Regions from separate parts of the Mesorhizobium sp. AA23 genome, predicted to be linked through region 4. Evidence: predicted binding sites of a transcription regulator. Region 4 holds the regulator's gene; each other region holds the start of a gene.

Region 1 (3,245 bases), on a different contig from region 4:
GCGGCGGTGCCCGCCAGTCAAATACCCAAGTTCGGGAGCATGTACTATTACGACCTGAAGGAGTTCGCCCGCTACTTCGATCGCCACCTGCTCATCGATCTCGAGTTCGGCGACGTCGTCGACGTTCCGGCGGTGCCATCAATCGTCAAGGATCGCCCGATCCGCAACGACAACGGCAACGCCGTGATCATGAAGCTCGACAAGTTCCGCCATTTCAACATGCCAAAGGACAATCTGTCCTTCGCCGACAAGCGCCCGATGGCGGTCTGGCGCGGTCATTTCAACAATCCGATCCGCAAACGGTTCGTCGATGCCGTGCGCGACCTGCCGTCTTGCGATGCCGGCTCGCCCAAGCCAAGCGCCCCGGAGAACTATCGCAAGCCGTATCTCACGATCGCGCAGCAGCGGCAGTTCCGCTACATCGTCTCGCTCGAAGGCAATGACGTGGCGACGAACCTCAAGTGGATCATGAGCTCGAATTCGCTCTGCCTGATGCCGCCGCCGACCTACGAAACCTGGTTCGCCGAGGCTGAGCTCGAGGCCGATGTTCACTACGTGCCTCTGGCGTCGGATTTTTCGGACGTCGCCGACAAGATCGCCTATTTCGAAAAACACCCGGCGGAAGCCCAACGCATCATAACGGCGGCCAACGCCTATTGCCGCCGGTTCAGCAACGAAAAGGACGAGCGGGCGGTATCGCTGCTCGTCCTCTACAAATATTTCGTGCTCAGCGGCCAGATCGAACCCGACCCGGAGGTCTGGCGTTTTATCGCCGGCTGACCTCCGCGCGTTTTCGGGCGCGGAGCACGGCGCGGATTCTTAGATATCGCTGCGGTCGAGCACCAGGTCGGCGGGGCCGAACCGGTTCTTGGCGGTGAGCTGCTGGTGCCAGTAGGGATAAAGCACCGGCGGGCGGCTGACGTCGTCGAGGCGCAGGCGCTCGTCCAGGGACAGCGTCAGGCTGGCCGCGGCGAGGTTGTCCTTGAGTTGGGCTTCGTTGCGGGCGCCGATCACCAGCGAAGAAACGGCCGGGCGGCCGAGCAGCCAGGCAAGCGCCACCTGTGCCGCCGAAACGCCGCGCGCCTTGCCGATTTCGACCAGAACGTCGACGATCCGCCACAACCTTCCCTCGTCCCGGATCGGCGGTTCGGACCAGCCGCCAAGCTGGCGGGCCGTCGGGCTGTCGCGACGGTATTTGCCCGACAGCAGGCCGCCGGCCAGCGGGCTCCACACCAGCACGCCAAGACCCTGGTCGACCGAGATCGGCAGCAACTCGTACTCCGCCTCGCGCGCTTCCAGCGTGTAGTGGATCTGCTGCGTGACGAAGCGCGGCTGATGATGGCTGTCGCTGATCGAGAGCGCCTTCATCACCTGCCAGCCCGAATAATTGGAACAGCCGACATAACGGATCTTGCCCTGGCTGACCAAAGTGTCGAGCGCAGCGATCGTTTCCTCCAGCGGCGTGACCCCATCCCACTCATGCAGGAAATAGATGTCGATGACGTCGGTCTTGAGCCGCTTCAGGCTCCGCTCGCATTCCCGGATCAGGTGATGGCGCGACAGGCCTTCGTCGTTGGGGCCGTTTCCGATCCGCATGCGCGCCTTGGAGGCGATGAGCACATCGTTCTTGCGCTTGCCGCCGAGCGCCTCGCCGACGATCTCCTCCGACAGGCCGTTCGAATACACGTTGGCGGTGTCGATGAGATTGATGCCGGCATCGATGCAGGTATCGATGATGCGGCTCGCCTCCGAGAGATCGGATTTGCCGACGGCGGCGAACGGGCCCGTCCCGCCGAAGGTCATCGTGCCAAGGGTCAATGTCGAAACCTTCAGGCCGGAACGGCCAAGCGTGCGGTATTCCATGTCAGGTCCTTGCGATTTGTTTTGAAGAGGCGCGCCGTCGCGGGCGCCGGGAAGAGGCGAAAGTATTTGTAGGACAATTCGGGCGGCTTGTCGCCCCGCCATCGATACGGGCCGATCACATATCGGCTGGTCCAGCGTTGCCGGCTCCTGCTCGCAATAAAACCGTCATTGCGCGTCTGTATCTCAGTCGGCTTACGGAGTTGTGTTTCCGGCCGCGGCCGGAGCGCATCCGAGGCGAAAGTGGCTGACAGGCAGGAGCTGCGCAATGAACGAGGTCAAGACGAATTCCGGAGCCAAGGACTGGCTGGAAGCCGAACTCGAGGACACGCTCGACGAGGACTATGAGCTGGAGATTTCCGAGCCCGCGCTCTCGCTCGAGATCGCCAGGATCTACAAGAAGTCGCATCCGCCCTCCATCGAGCGGACGACCTATTTCCGCGAGCTGCTGCGTCTGCAGTCGGAGCTCATCAAGCTGCAGTCCTGGGTTGCCTACCACAAGAAGAAGCTGGTGGTGATCTTCGAGGGACGCGACTCGGCCGGCAAGGGCGGCGTCATCAAGCGCATCACCCAGCGCCTCAATCCGCGCATCTGCCGCGTCGTCGCGCTGCCGGCGCCGACCGAGCGTGAAAGATCGCAATGGTATTTCCAGCGCTACGTGCCGCATCTGCCGGCGGGCGGCGAGATCGTGCTGTTCGACCGCTCCTGGTACAACCGATCGGGCGTCGAGCAGGTGATGGGCTTTGCCAATGCGGATCAGGTCGAAGAGTTTTTCCGCGACGTGCCGGAATTCGAACGCATGCTGGTGCGCTCCGGCATCACGCTGGTGAAATACTGGTTCTCGATTACCGACGAGGAGCAGCAGATGCGCTTTTTGATGCGCATCCACGATCCGATGAAGCAGTGGAAGCTGTCGCCGATGGACCTGCAGTCGCGCGTGCGCTGGGAACAATACACCAAAGCCAAGGAAGAGACCTTCGCCCGTACCAACATCAAGGAAGCGCCGTGGTTCATTGTCGAAGGCAACGACAAGAAGCGGGCCCGACTGAACTGCATCGATCACCTGCTGCAGCAAATGCCTTACGAAGACGTGCCGCATGAGGAGATCACGCTGCCGGAGCGCGTCTTCAACCCGGCCTACGAGCGCCAGGTGCTGCCGCGCGAGCTTTATGTGCCGTCGAAGTATTGAGCACTTCCCCATCTCCCACAGAGGGAGAAGGGGGAGCCTAGCTTACGCGCGCCCGATCATCACATGCGTCGCGTCGGCGGTCGCGACCTGGCTGGTGCAGCGGTAGCCGAGCTTCGGCATGTCCAGCCCGGCGAAAAGATGCTCGCCGGAGCCGAGCAGGATCGGCGAGATCGCGAGATGCATCTCGTCGATCAGG
Region 2 (3,245 bases), 120 kb from region 4:
AGCTGCGGCGATTGGCAAGCCCGGTCAGCGGATCGAAATGCGCCAGGCGAAGGATCTCCTGCTCGGCCTTCTTGCGCTCGCGCATGTCGCGGACGGCGACGACGTCGTGAGGCTTGCCGCAATAGTCGATGCTGCGGGCGATCAGCTCGACCGGAATGCGGGTGCCGTCCTGGCTGCGCAGCTCGGCTTCCTGCGCCTGACCGCTGCCGCCGGCGATGGCTGAGGCAACGCGTTCGCCGAAGAGGTCGCTGAGCGTCATCACGTTCAGCGTGCCGGGCGCGATGCCGCTCAGCGCCGCGATGCTGTCGTTGGCGCTGACGATGCGGCTGCCGTCGCAAACGATCAGCCCCTCGACCGCCGCGTTGGCCAGGCCGTGCATGCGCTGCGCTTCCGCCTGATGCCGGCGGAACCGCAGGTCGATGCGGAGCGCCGCGGCCGAGAGCACCAGAATGACCAGGCTTGCCGCCGCAGCGGCAAAGGCTTGCGACATCGGCGCGATGGTGAATTTTGAGATCTCTATCGAGGAGTCCGGATAGATCGAGACCGCCGCCATGGCGATAAAATGCAGTGTGCAGATGGCCAGTGTGAGCAAGACGGCGGCAGCGATCGTCGTAAGCGTCGACGGGCGGCAAAGCACGACGAGCAGCGAAAGCGCGGCAAGCGTGACGCCCGCCGCCAGCGAAAGAGCGACGAGCAGCTCGTTCCAGACGATCCTGCCCTGGACCTCGAACGCCGCCATGCCGGTATAGTGCATCACGGCGATGCCGACGCCGAGCACGGCGCCGCCGACAAGATAGTGATCAATGCCGCCGCGGATGGTGGCGATCCACATTCCGGCCGCTGTCAGAACTACGGAGGCGGCCAGCGAAAGCGCGGAAAGCTCCGCGTTATAGGCGTTGGGTATTCCCGGCGTGAAGGCGATCATGGCGACGAAATGTGTCGCCCAGATACCGAATCCGGTCGCCGTGGCTGCAATCAACAGCCATGCGTAGCGATTTCGACTGGTCGATTGCTCGACATGGCGAAGAAGATTGACCGCCGAGAAAGAGGAAATTCCGCAGATGAGCGCCGCAAGTGCGACCAACCTCAGATCGTGCTCGTGCACGATGCAATTATAGACGGTCAACATTTGGCCCCACCTGATCTTCCCGCATCAATCAAGTTAAGATTGCTTAAGCCCCGACGGCTGAAGAATCGATTAGTGGACCTGCAACCGACGCGTGTGCCTCAGGTTGTAAAGGACGGATAAGGTTGGGCCGGCTGTCGCAATACGATGGTTGGAGTCGCTCAAATCCTAAGCCGGCAAGCAATCTGCCCGGCCGTGACCGATGCACGTTAATTTAGGATCAGATGATGTTCATCGACGCATAACAAAACCGTTGTCCGATTGTCATGCGCAACACATACTGGTTCTGCGGAAGCCCCCCTTTCGCCAATCACAACGGGAGATGAAAACATGAAGCTCTTCGGCTTCGCGGCAGGTGTTGCCGCTACCTTGACCCTGCTTTCCACCACGTCCGCTTTCGCTGTCACGCAGATCAGCTGGTGGCATGCGATGACGGGCGCCAATGCGGAAGTCGTCGACAAGATCTCGAAGGACTTCAACGCCAGCCAAAGCGACTACCAGATCGTTCCGGTCTTCAAGGGCACCTATCCCGAGACGCTGAATGCAGGCATCGCCGCGTTCCGCGCCGGCCAGGCGCCGGACATCATCCAGGTGTTCGATGTCGGCACCGGCGTCATGATGGCGGCCGAGAGCGCGATCAAACCCGTGGCCGAAGTTTTGACGGGCGCGGGGATGACGTTCGATAAGAGCCAGTATCTGCCCGGCATTGTCGGCTACTATTCGAAGCCGGACGGCACCATGTTGTCTTTCCCTTACAATTCCTCCTCGCCGATCCTCTACTACAACAAGGACATCTTTCAGAAGGCCGGCCTCGACGTGAACAACCCGCCTAAGACCTGGAACGAGGTCTGGGAAGCGGCGAAGAAGATCAAGGCGAGCGGCGCGGCCCCTTGCGGCTACACCTCGACCTGGCTGACCTGGATCCATCTGGAAAATTTTGCCGCCTGGAATAATGTTTCCTGGGCGACCCAGCAGAACGGACTGGCCGGCGGCGACGTCGAGCTCAAGATCAATGCGCCGATTTTCGTCAACCACTTTCAGGCGCTGGCTGACCTCGCCAAGGATGGCACTTTCAAATATGGCGGGCGAACCTCCGAAGCCAAGCAGATCTTCCTCGCCGGAGAATGCGGCATCTTTACCGAGTCGTCGGGCGGGCTCGGCGATATCGTCAAGTCGGGTATGAACTACGGCATCGGCCAACTGCCGTATGACAGCGATGCCAAGGGTGCGCCGCAGAACACGACCCCCGGCGGCGCAAGCCTCTGGGTTTTCAGCGGCAAATCCGATGCGGAGTACAAGGGCGTCGCGGCCTTCTTCGCCTATCTCTCCAAGACCGAGGTGCAGGAATATCTGCACCAGAAGTCGGGCTACTTGCCGGTGACGCTGGCAGCCTATGAGGCGACCAAGAAGTCCGGCTTCTACGACAAGAACCCGGGCCGCGAGACACCGATCCTGCAGATGACCGGCAAGGCGCCGACCGAAAATTCGAAGGGTGTGCGCCTGCCCAACCTGCCTCAGGTGCGCGATATCCAGAACGAGGAGTTCGAGAAGATGCTGGCCGGCCAGGAAACGGCCCAGCAGGCGCTCGACAATGCCGTCTCGCGCGGCAACGCGGCGATCAAGGACGCGTTGGGCAACTAAACCTGGCCGAGGATGAAACGTCGCCCGCGCGGATCGGCGCGGGCGATCCTTGCTTGACGAGGAAACCAAGCTGACCCCGCGCGTCGTTTTCCCCAACAAAGTCCTGCCTTACCTGCTTGTGGCGCCGCAACTCGCCATAACACTGGTTTTCTTCTATTGGCCGGCCGGGCAGGCGCTCTACCAGTCCATGCTCAGGCAGGATCCATTCGGGCTAAAGAGCAAGTTCGTCTGGTTTGCCAATTTCCGCAAAGTGCTTGCCGATCCGGCCTATCTCAACTCGATCAAGGTAACGGTGGTATTTTCGCTTGCGACCGCAATCGTGGCGATGGCAGTGGCGTTGCTGCTTGCCGTAATGGCGGAAAAAGTGGTGCGCGGGAAAGCGCTCTACCGCACACTGATGATCTGGCCCTATGCGGTGGCGCCGGCGATCGCCGGCATGTTGTGGCTGTTCCTGTTCAACCCTTCGATCGGCTCGCTA
Region 3 (3,245 bases), on a different contig from region 4:
GCGAGGCGAGCTTCACCCTGTCGTCGGTCTCGAAATTGGCGAAGGCCTCGAGGCAGTCCGGCGCCGAGACCTCGCAGCGCAGATGGATGAAGTGGTCGGCCCTGAGCCGATCCTGGCGCACGCTGTCCTCGATCGCGTCGGCGAGCTTGCGCACGTCGTCGGACTTCAGGTCGGCATCCTCGTCCATGCCGACACGCAAGGCGTCGAGCACCGTGGTGATGCCGGCGGTGGCCACCTGCGCATCGTGGGCGAGCACGGCGGCGATCGGGTTCCAGCGCACTTTCGGACGCGGCGCGTAATGGCCTTCGAGGTGATCGGTGTGCAGTTCTACGAGACCCGGGATGATGTAGTCGCCGCCCATGTCCTCGCCGGTGCGGACCGCACCCGGCTCGATCGCGGCGATCAGCCCGTCGCGCAGCAGCAGCGAGCCCGCGACGATCTCGTCGGGCAGCACGATGCGGGCATTGTTCAAAACGGTCTCGGCGGTCATTTCAGCAGTCCTATCTCAGGCGGGCGGACATCAGGCGGTTTTTCTGGCCGGGCCGCGTCCAAGCACGTGGTGCGAGAGCACCATGAAGGGCGCGCCCGGTTCGGTTTCGACGAACAGCGTCAGCGCATCCACCGGCACCGGACGCTGCAGCACATCCGCGAACAGGCTGTCGATTGCAGCGCGAAGGCGCGGGCTTTCCTGTGGCCCGACCCGTCCGGAGAGCGTCATGTGGAAGCGGAACGTCTCGAAGACGTAGGGATAACCCCACTGGCAGAGGTTGCGGAACTCATCCGGCTTCAGCGAGTCTGGGCTGCGGCGCTCGATCTCGGCCTCGGTCAGCGGCGCGCGGAAGCGGTCGAAAGCGCGCACGACCTCGCCGGCGAAACTGTTGAGCGGCTCGAAAGGACTTTCCGGCACCAGCGCGAAAAAGCCGTCGATCTGGCCGACGACCAAACGCGGGATGACGACTGGCGGCGTGACCTCGGCGAAATCGTCGAGCGCCGCCCGCAGCGAGGCTTCCGATTCGCTGGGCGCCAGCCGGAACGGCGCCTTCAGCGTCGCGTGGAAGCCGTAGCGCCGAGCCGAGGCGGTGTGGAAGGCAACTTCGGCCGCCGACAGGGCACCCACACCCTCGACCGGCCGCGTCGGCGCGCCGAACGGGTCGCGCCCCAGCCAGTTGGCGGCGATCCGCGCCAACGGCTCATCCTGCCGCGGGGTAAAGTAAATGGCATAGCGCATCGAAAATCCTCGTCAGACCCGCTGCCATAGGTGATTTCCATGACGGATTGACGAAGCTTTCATGGGTTTTCGAAGGCAACCCAGGCTCCGGCGGTCCTTAGCCGACGATTTTCCCGAACTGGACCAACAGGTTGAGGGCTATGAAAAATCTCACGCCTTCATCAGCCACTCATGCTCGGCGGCGTTGTGGAATTTCCACGTCCGCTTCGGGCCGGCCATGACGTTGAGATAATAGAGATCATAGCCGTGGCAGGCCGCACACGGGTGGTAGCCCTTCGGCACCAGCACGACATCGCCGTCCTCGATCGCCATCGCCTCGTCCAGATCGCGCACGCCATTTCTGTCGGCGTCGGTGTAGACGCGCTGGAAGGCGAAACCCTGCGGCGGGTCGAGGCGGTGGTAGTAGGTCTCCTCAAGATAAGACTCGGCCGGCAGATTGTCCTGGTCGTGTTTGTGCGGCGGATAGCTGGAGGTATGGCCGCCGGGCGTGATGACCTCGACCACCAGCAGCGAGTCGGCCGGCTTGCCCTCGGGCAGGATGTTGGTGACGTAACGGGTATTGGTACCCTTGCCGCGCACTTCCTGACCGAGATCGTCGGGCGCAATGACGCGGGCGGGCAGGCCGCCGCCAAGACCGGGCGCCGAGCAGACCGCAAGCTCCAGTTCGGTGTCGGCGGTCACCGACCAGTCGGAGCCTTGCGGCACATAGACTGACCAGGGTTTGCCCTTGAAGGGCGACATGCGCTCGCCGAGCAGGCCGAGATCCTTGCCGGCGGCCGCAGCCTTGCCCTTGCCGGTGACGAACACCAGGCAGACCTCGCGCTCGCCCGTCTCGCCGGCGGCCGTCTCGCCCGGCCGCAAGCGGTGGAGATCGAAACCCACGTAAGTCCAGCCCGCGCTTTGCGGGGTGACGTGGGCGACGTGGCCGTGGCCCTTGTCGGCCTTGACGAGCAGTTTCGACATTTTTGTCTCCTGGGTCATTCCTTCGGCTCGGCCGGAGGCTTGGGCTCCTCGGCCGGCTTGTAGAGGTAGAAGAACTGCCACACCGCGTAACCGGCGAAGCCGAGCGCGATTACCCCCCAGAACGGCGTGCCGGAGGCGAATTCGATCACCGACCAGATTAGGCAGACGGCGACGACGGCAATGCGCCGCCACAGCGGTCGGAAGAAGGGGTGTTCATAGTCTTTCATCGCGCCAATCCGGGACTTGTCCAAACGCATCAGATAGAGCGAGCGGCCGGACGAATCCACCGCTTACGCCGGGAAGCCCTGCGTCTCGACCGTATAACCGGCGGCCGTCATCACCCGCATCAGCTCCTTGTGGCCGACCTCAGCCATCCTCAGCGGCGGGTTCTTTTTCGGATCCTGCTCGGCCTCGACCACGAACCAGCCTTCATAGCCGTAGTCGGCGAAGCGCTGGACGATCGCGCCGAAATCGAGCGAGCCGTCGCCGGGCACGGTGAAGGCGCCGAGCGCGACGGCATCGAGGAAGGACTGTTTCGTGCGGTCGAGCCCGTCGATCACGTTCATGCGCACGTCCTTCACATGGACGTGGTTGATGCGCTTGTGGTGGTTGTCGATGGCGCGCAGCACATCGCCGCCGGCGAAGGCGAGATGGCCGGCATCGAGCAGCAGCGGGATGCCTTCGCCGGAATGATGCATGAAGGAATCGAGTTCCGGCTCGGTCTCGACCACGGCCGCCATGTGATGATGGTAAGAAAGCGGCATACCCTGGTCGGCGCACCATTCGCCGAATTCGGTGACGCGGCGGCCATAGGCCTTCATCTCGTCGGCCGGAAGCTTTGGCTTGGTGGCAAGAGGCTTGGAGCGGTCGCCCTGGATGGAGCGGCCGACCTCGCCATAGACGATGCAGGGCGCGTTGACCGCCTTGAACAGCTCGATCATCGGCTGGATGCGATCCTTGTTCTTCGACATGTCCTCATCGACCAGCGTGCCGGAGAACCAGCCGCCGCAGAGCGTGACGTCGGCCTCTTTCAGGATCGGCAGCATCACCTTCG
Region 4 (3,245 bases):
ATCCTCGACCGTTCGCAGGACCTCAACCTGCTCAGGACCAAGATCGGCATGGTGTTCCAGAAGCCGACGCCGTTCCCGATGTCGATCTACGAGAACATCGCCTTCGGCGTCAGGCTGTATGAGAAGATCAGCAAGGCCGAGATGGACAATCGCGTCGAACAGGCGCTGAAGCGCGCCGCGCTGTGGAACGAGGTCAAGGACAAGCTCAACGCCAGCGGCCAGAGCCTTTCGGGCGGCCAGCAGCAGCGGCTCTGCATCGCCCGCACGGTGGCGGTGAAGCCGGAGGTCATCCTGCTCGACGAGCCGGCATCGGCGCTCGATCCGCTGTCGACCGCCAAGATCGAGGAGCTGATCGACGAGCTGCAGGCCGACTACACGATCGTGATCGTCACCCACAACATGCAGCAGGCGGCGCGCGTCTCGCGGCAGACGGCGTTCATGTATCTCGGCGAGCTGATCGAATTCGACCGGACCGAAAAGATTTTCACCTCGCCCCGCGAGAAGCGCACGCAGGACTACATCACCGGCCGCTTCGGCTGAGTTCATACGAGGACATAACCATGGCCCATACGGTCGCTTCCTTCGACGAGGATCTGAGGCAGATCAGCCAGCTCATCCGCGACATGGGCGATCTTGCCGGCTCGATGGTCGGCGCGTCGACCAAGGCTCTGCTGAATTCCGATAACGCGCTGGCGCAGCGCGTGGTCTCCGACGATGCCATCATGGACGCGCGCCAACGCGAGCTCGACGATCGCGCCATCACGCTGATTGCCAAACGCCAGCCGATGGCCGACGACCTGCGCAGCGTCGTTGGCGCCATCCGCATGGCCGGCGATCTCGAGCGCATCGGCGACCTTGCCAAGAACATCGCCAAGCGCGTCGGCTCGGTCGGCATCAGCGCCGCGCCGCGCGACCTTTCGCACTCCATCGATTCGATGGCGCAGCTGGTGCTGATCCAAGTGCAGGGCGTGATCGAGGAATACACGGCCGGCGACTCTACGGCGCTCGCCAAGCTCCGCAACGACGACGAGCGCATCGACGTCAAATACACCTCCGTCTTCCGCGAGCTCCTGACCTACATGATGGAGGATCCGCGCAACATCACGGCTTGCACGCATCTGTTGTTCTGCGCCAAGAATCTGGAGCGCATAGGCGACCACGTCACCAACATCGCCGAGAACGCCTACTATGTGCTGACCGGCACGCAATTGCCGGCGAATCGTCCTAAGCAGGACGAGACGGCGATGTCGGCGCCGGCGGCCTGACAGCGAAGGTGCCTGCTAAATGATCGCGCCACGCATCATGGTGGTGGAGGACGAGGAGCCGCTGGGGGTGCTGCTCCGCTACAACCTCGAATCCGAGGGCTATCAGGTCGAGGTGGTGACGCGCGGCGACGAGGCCGAGATCCGCCTGCAGGAGAATGTGCCCGACCTTCTGGTGCTCGACTGGATGGTGCCGGCGGTGTCCGGCATCGAGCTTTGCCGGCGCCTCAGGATGCGGCCCGAGACCGAACGCCTGCCGATCATCATGCTGACCGCGCGCGGCGAGGAAAGCGACAGGGTGCGCGGCCTCTCGACCGGCGCCGACGACTATCTGGTCAAGCCGTTCTCGACGCCGGAATTCATGGCCAGGGTCAAGGCGCTGCTGCGCCGCGCCAAGCCGGAGGTGCTGTCCAGCGTGCTCAAGGTCGGCGACATCGTGCTCGATCGCGAATCGCATCGCGTCTACCGCAAGAAGAGCGAGATCCGGCTCGGCCCGACCGAGTTCAGGCTGCTGGAATTCATGATGCGGCATCCCGGCCGGGTGTTCTCGCGCAGCCAGCTGCTCGACAATGTCTGGGGCGAGACGATCTATATCGACGAGCGCACCGTGGACGTGCATGTCGGCCGCCTGCGCAAGGCGGTCAACAACGGCCGCATGCCGGACGTCATACGTACCATCCGTGGGGCGGGCTACGCGATCAGGGAAGATTAGCCGCCGGCCTGGAGTTCATCCGTGCCTTCCAGGCGAGACAGTGCAGCCCAAAGCGCGTCGAACTCCGCTTTGGCAATCTCGCGGGTTTGCAAACCATCGTGCTCGGCCTCTTCCACCGTAGGCAGCTCCCCCTCGGGCAAGTGGTCGCCGTCGAGGCCTCCGGGATATGCGAGGAGCATGCGGCCATCGGCGTATATGTGTATTGCCCGACGACCAAGATTCTCGGCATCGCATTCGAAATAGTACAGGGTTGGCAAATCCGCGCCCCCAGGCGTGACACTCATGAGCCAGCGAGCGGGAGGGCCGAAGTCAGGCAGATAATAGGTTACGCCAAGCCGGTTCTTGTAGCTCTTCATCATAGGCACTCGTCGGCCTCAGGCGACATTCTTCCCCGCGCCGCTTCTCGCCTGCACGCCCGGCGCGAAAATCTCCTGGTCGACGAAGGTCAGCGCGCGCACGGCGCAGCCTTCGCGGATCAGCGGCAATTCGTTCGGCTCGGTATCGAAGGAGATCGAATTTGAATGCTGGCCGCCGGCGGTCTGGGCGATCGCCTCGCGCAGCGCCGGCTCGATCAGGTCGAAGGCGGCGGCGCTGACGCCGACCATGGCGACCGGCGCCGGGTCGATCAGCGCGAACAGGCTGCCGAGGCCGAAGCCCAGCGCCTCCCCGGCCCGGCGATAGGCCTCGCGCTCCGGGCCATCTGTCTCGCGCGCCTTGGCGGCGAGCGCCCGCATGTCGGCGTCGCCGACATCGACCGGCTCGGCGTCCTCGCTCATCTTCATGGCGCTGCGCCAGATGGCGTAGTTGCCGGCATAGGCCTCGACGCAGCCGCGGCGTCCGCAACGGCAAAGCGCGCCGCTCGGACGATGGATCATGTGGCCGAACTCGCCGCCGGACGAATGTGTGCCGGTGAACAGCTCGCCCTTCAGCACCAGGCCCATGCCGATGCCGTGCGAGAGCAGAATGGCGATGAAATTGTCGCGATAGCGGTGGGGATCGCGCCACTGCAGCGCCACAGCCATCATGTTGCAGTCGTTTTCCATGGTGGCCGGAATGCCGAATTCCTTTTCCAGGATGTCGGCGAAGGGAATGTCGGTCAGCGGCGTGATCGGCGACCATAGCATGGCGCGGGCATGGGAATCGGTGATGCCCTGGATGCCCATGGCGATGCGGGCGACGCTGCCGACGTCGAGGTCCGGATCGTCCAGCCGGCGCCGCACGATCGCCAAGCATTCGCCGATCAGCTCGTTGCGCGGCATGGTGAGCGTATC

What was found. Region 4 encodes PhoB, which activates phosphate uptake and scavenging genes when phosphate is short. Its sites were predicted from a motif close to TGTCATNNANCTGTCAT; they were not measured.
Region 1: a site for PhoB is predicted at 2,016-2,032, ahead of ppk2 (polyphosphate kinase 2). Genes of this name have one in related genera too.
Region 2: a site for PhoB is predicted at 1,378-1,394, ahead of ugpB (sn-glycerol-3-phosphate ABC transporter substrate-binding protein UgpB). Genes of this name have one in related genera too.
Region 3: a site for PhoB is predicted at 1,268-1,284, ahead of A9K66_RS12510 (DUF1045 domain-containing protein). Genes of this name have one in related genera too.

Annotation. Positions count from the first base shown of each region.
Region 1 covers NZ_LYTP01000032.1:174,141-177,385, forward strand. The annotation lists gene A9K66_RS27540 (glycosyl transferase family 90) at 1-780, shown strand, start outside; gene A9K66_RS27545 (aldo/keto reductase) at 820-1,863, opposite strand; gene ppk2 (polyphosphate kinase 2) at 2,129-3,049, shown strand; gene A9K66_RS27555 (dihydrofolate reductase family protein) at 3,092-3,245, opposite strand, start outside.
Region 2 covers NZ_LYTP01000001.1:364,201-367,445, reverse strand. The annotation lists gene A9K66_RS01720 (EAL domain-containing protein) at 1-1,129, opposite strand, end outside; gene ugpB (sn-glycerol-3-phosphate ABC transporter substrate-binding protein UgpB) at 1,457-2,767, shown strand; gene ugpA (sn-glycerol-3-phosphate ABC transporter permease UgpA) at 2,838-3,245, shown strand, end outside.
Region 3 covers NZ_LYTP01000012.1:374,249-377,493, reverse strand. The annotation lists gene A9K66_RS12515 (alpha-D-ribose 1-methylphosphonate 5-triphosphate diphosphatase) at 1-490, opposite strand, end outside; gene A9K66_RS12510 (DUF1045 domain-containing protein) at 521-1,228, opposite strand; gene iolB (5-deoxy-glucuronate isomerase) at 1,379-2,191, opposite strand; gene A9K66_RS12500 (hypothetical protein) at 2,206-2,418, opposite strand; gene iolE (myo-inosose-2 dehydratase) at 2,482-3,245, opposite strand, start outside.
Region 4 covers NZ_LYTP01000001.1:487,367-490,611, reverse strand. The annotation lists gene pstB (phosphate ABC transporter ATP-binding protein PstB) at 1-540, shown strand, start outside; gene phoU (phosphate signaling complex protein PhoU) at 561-1,265, shown strand; gene phoB (phosphate regulon transcriptional regulator PhoB) at 1,285-1,974, shown strand; gene A9K66_RS02315 (hypothetical protein) at 1,971-2,333, opposite strand; gene A9K66_RS02310 (ROK family transcriptional regulator) at 2,349-3,245, opposite strand, start outside.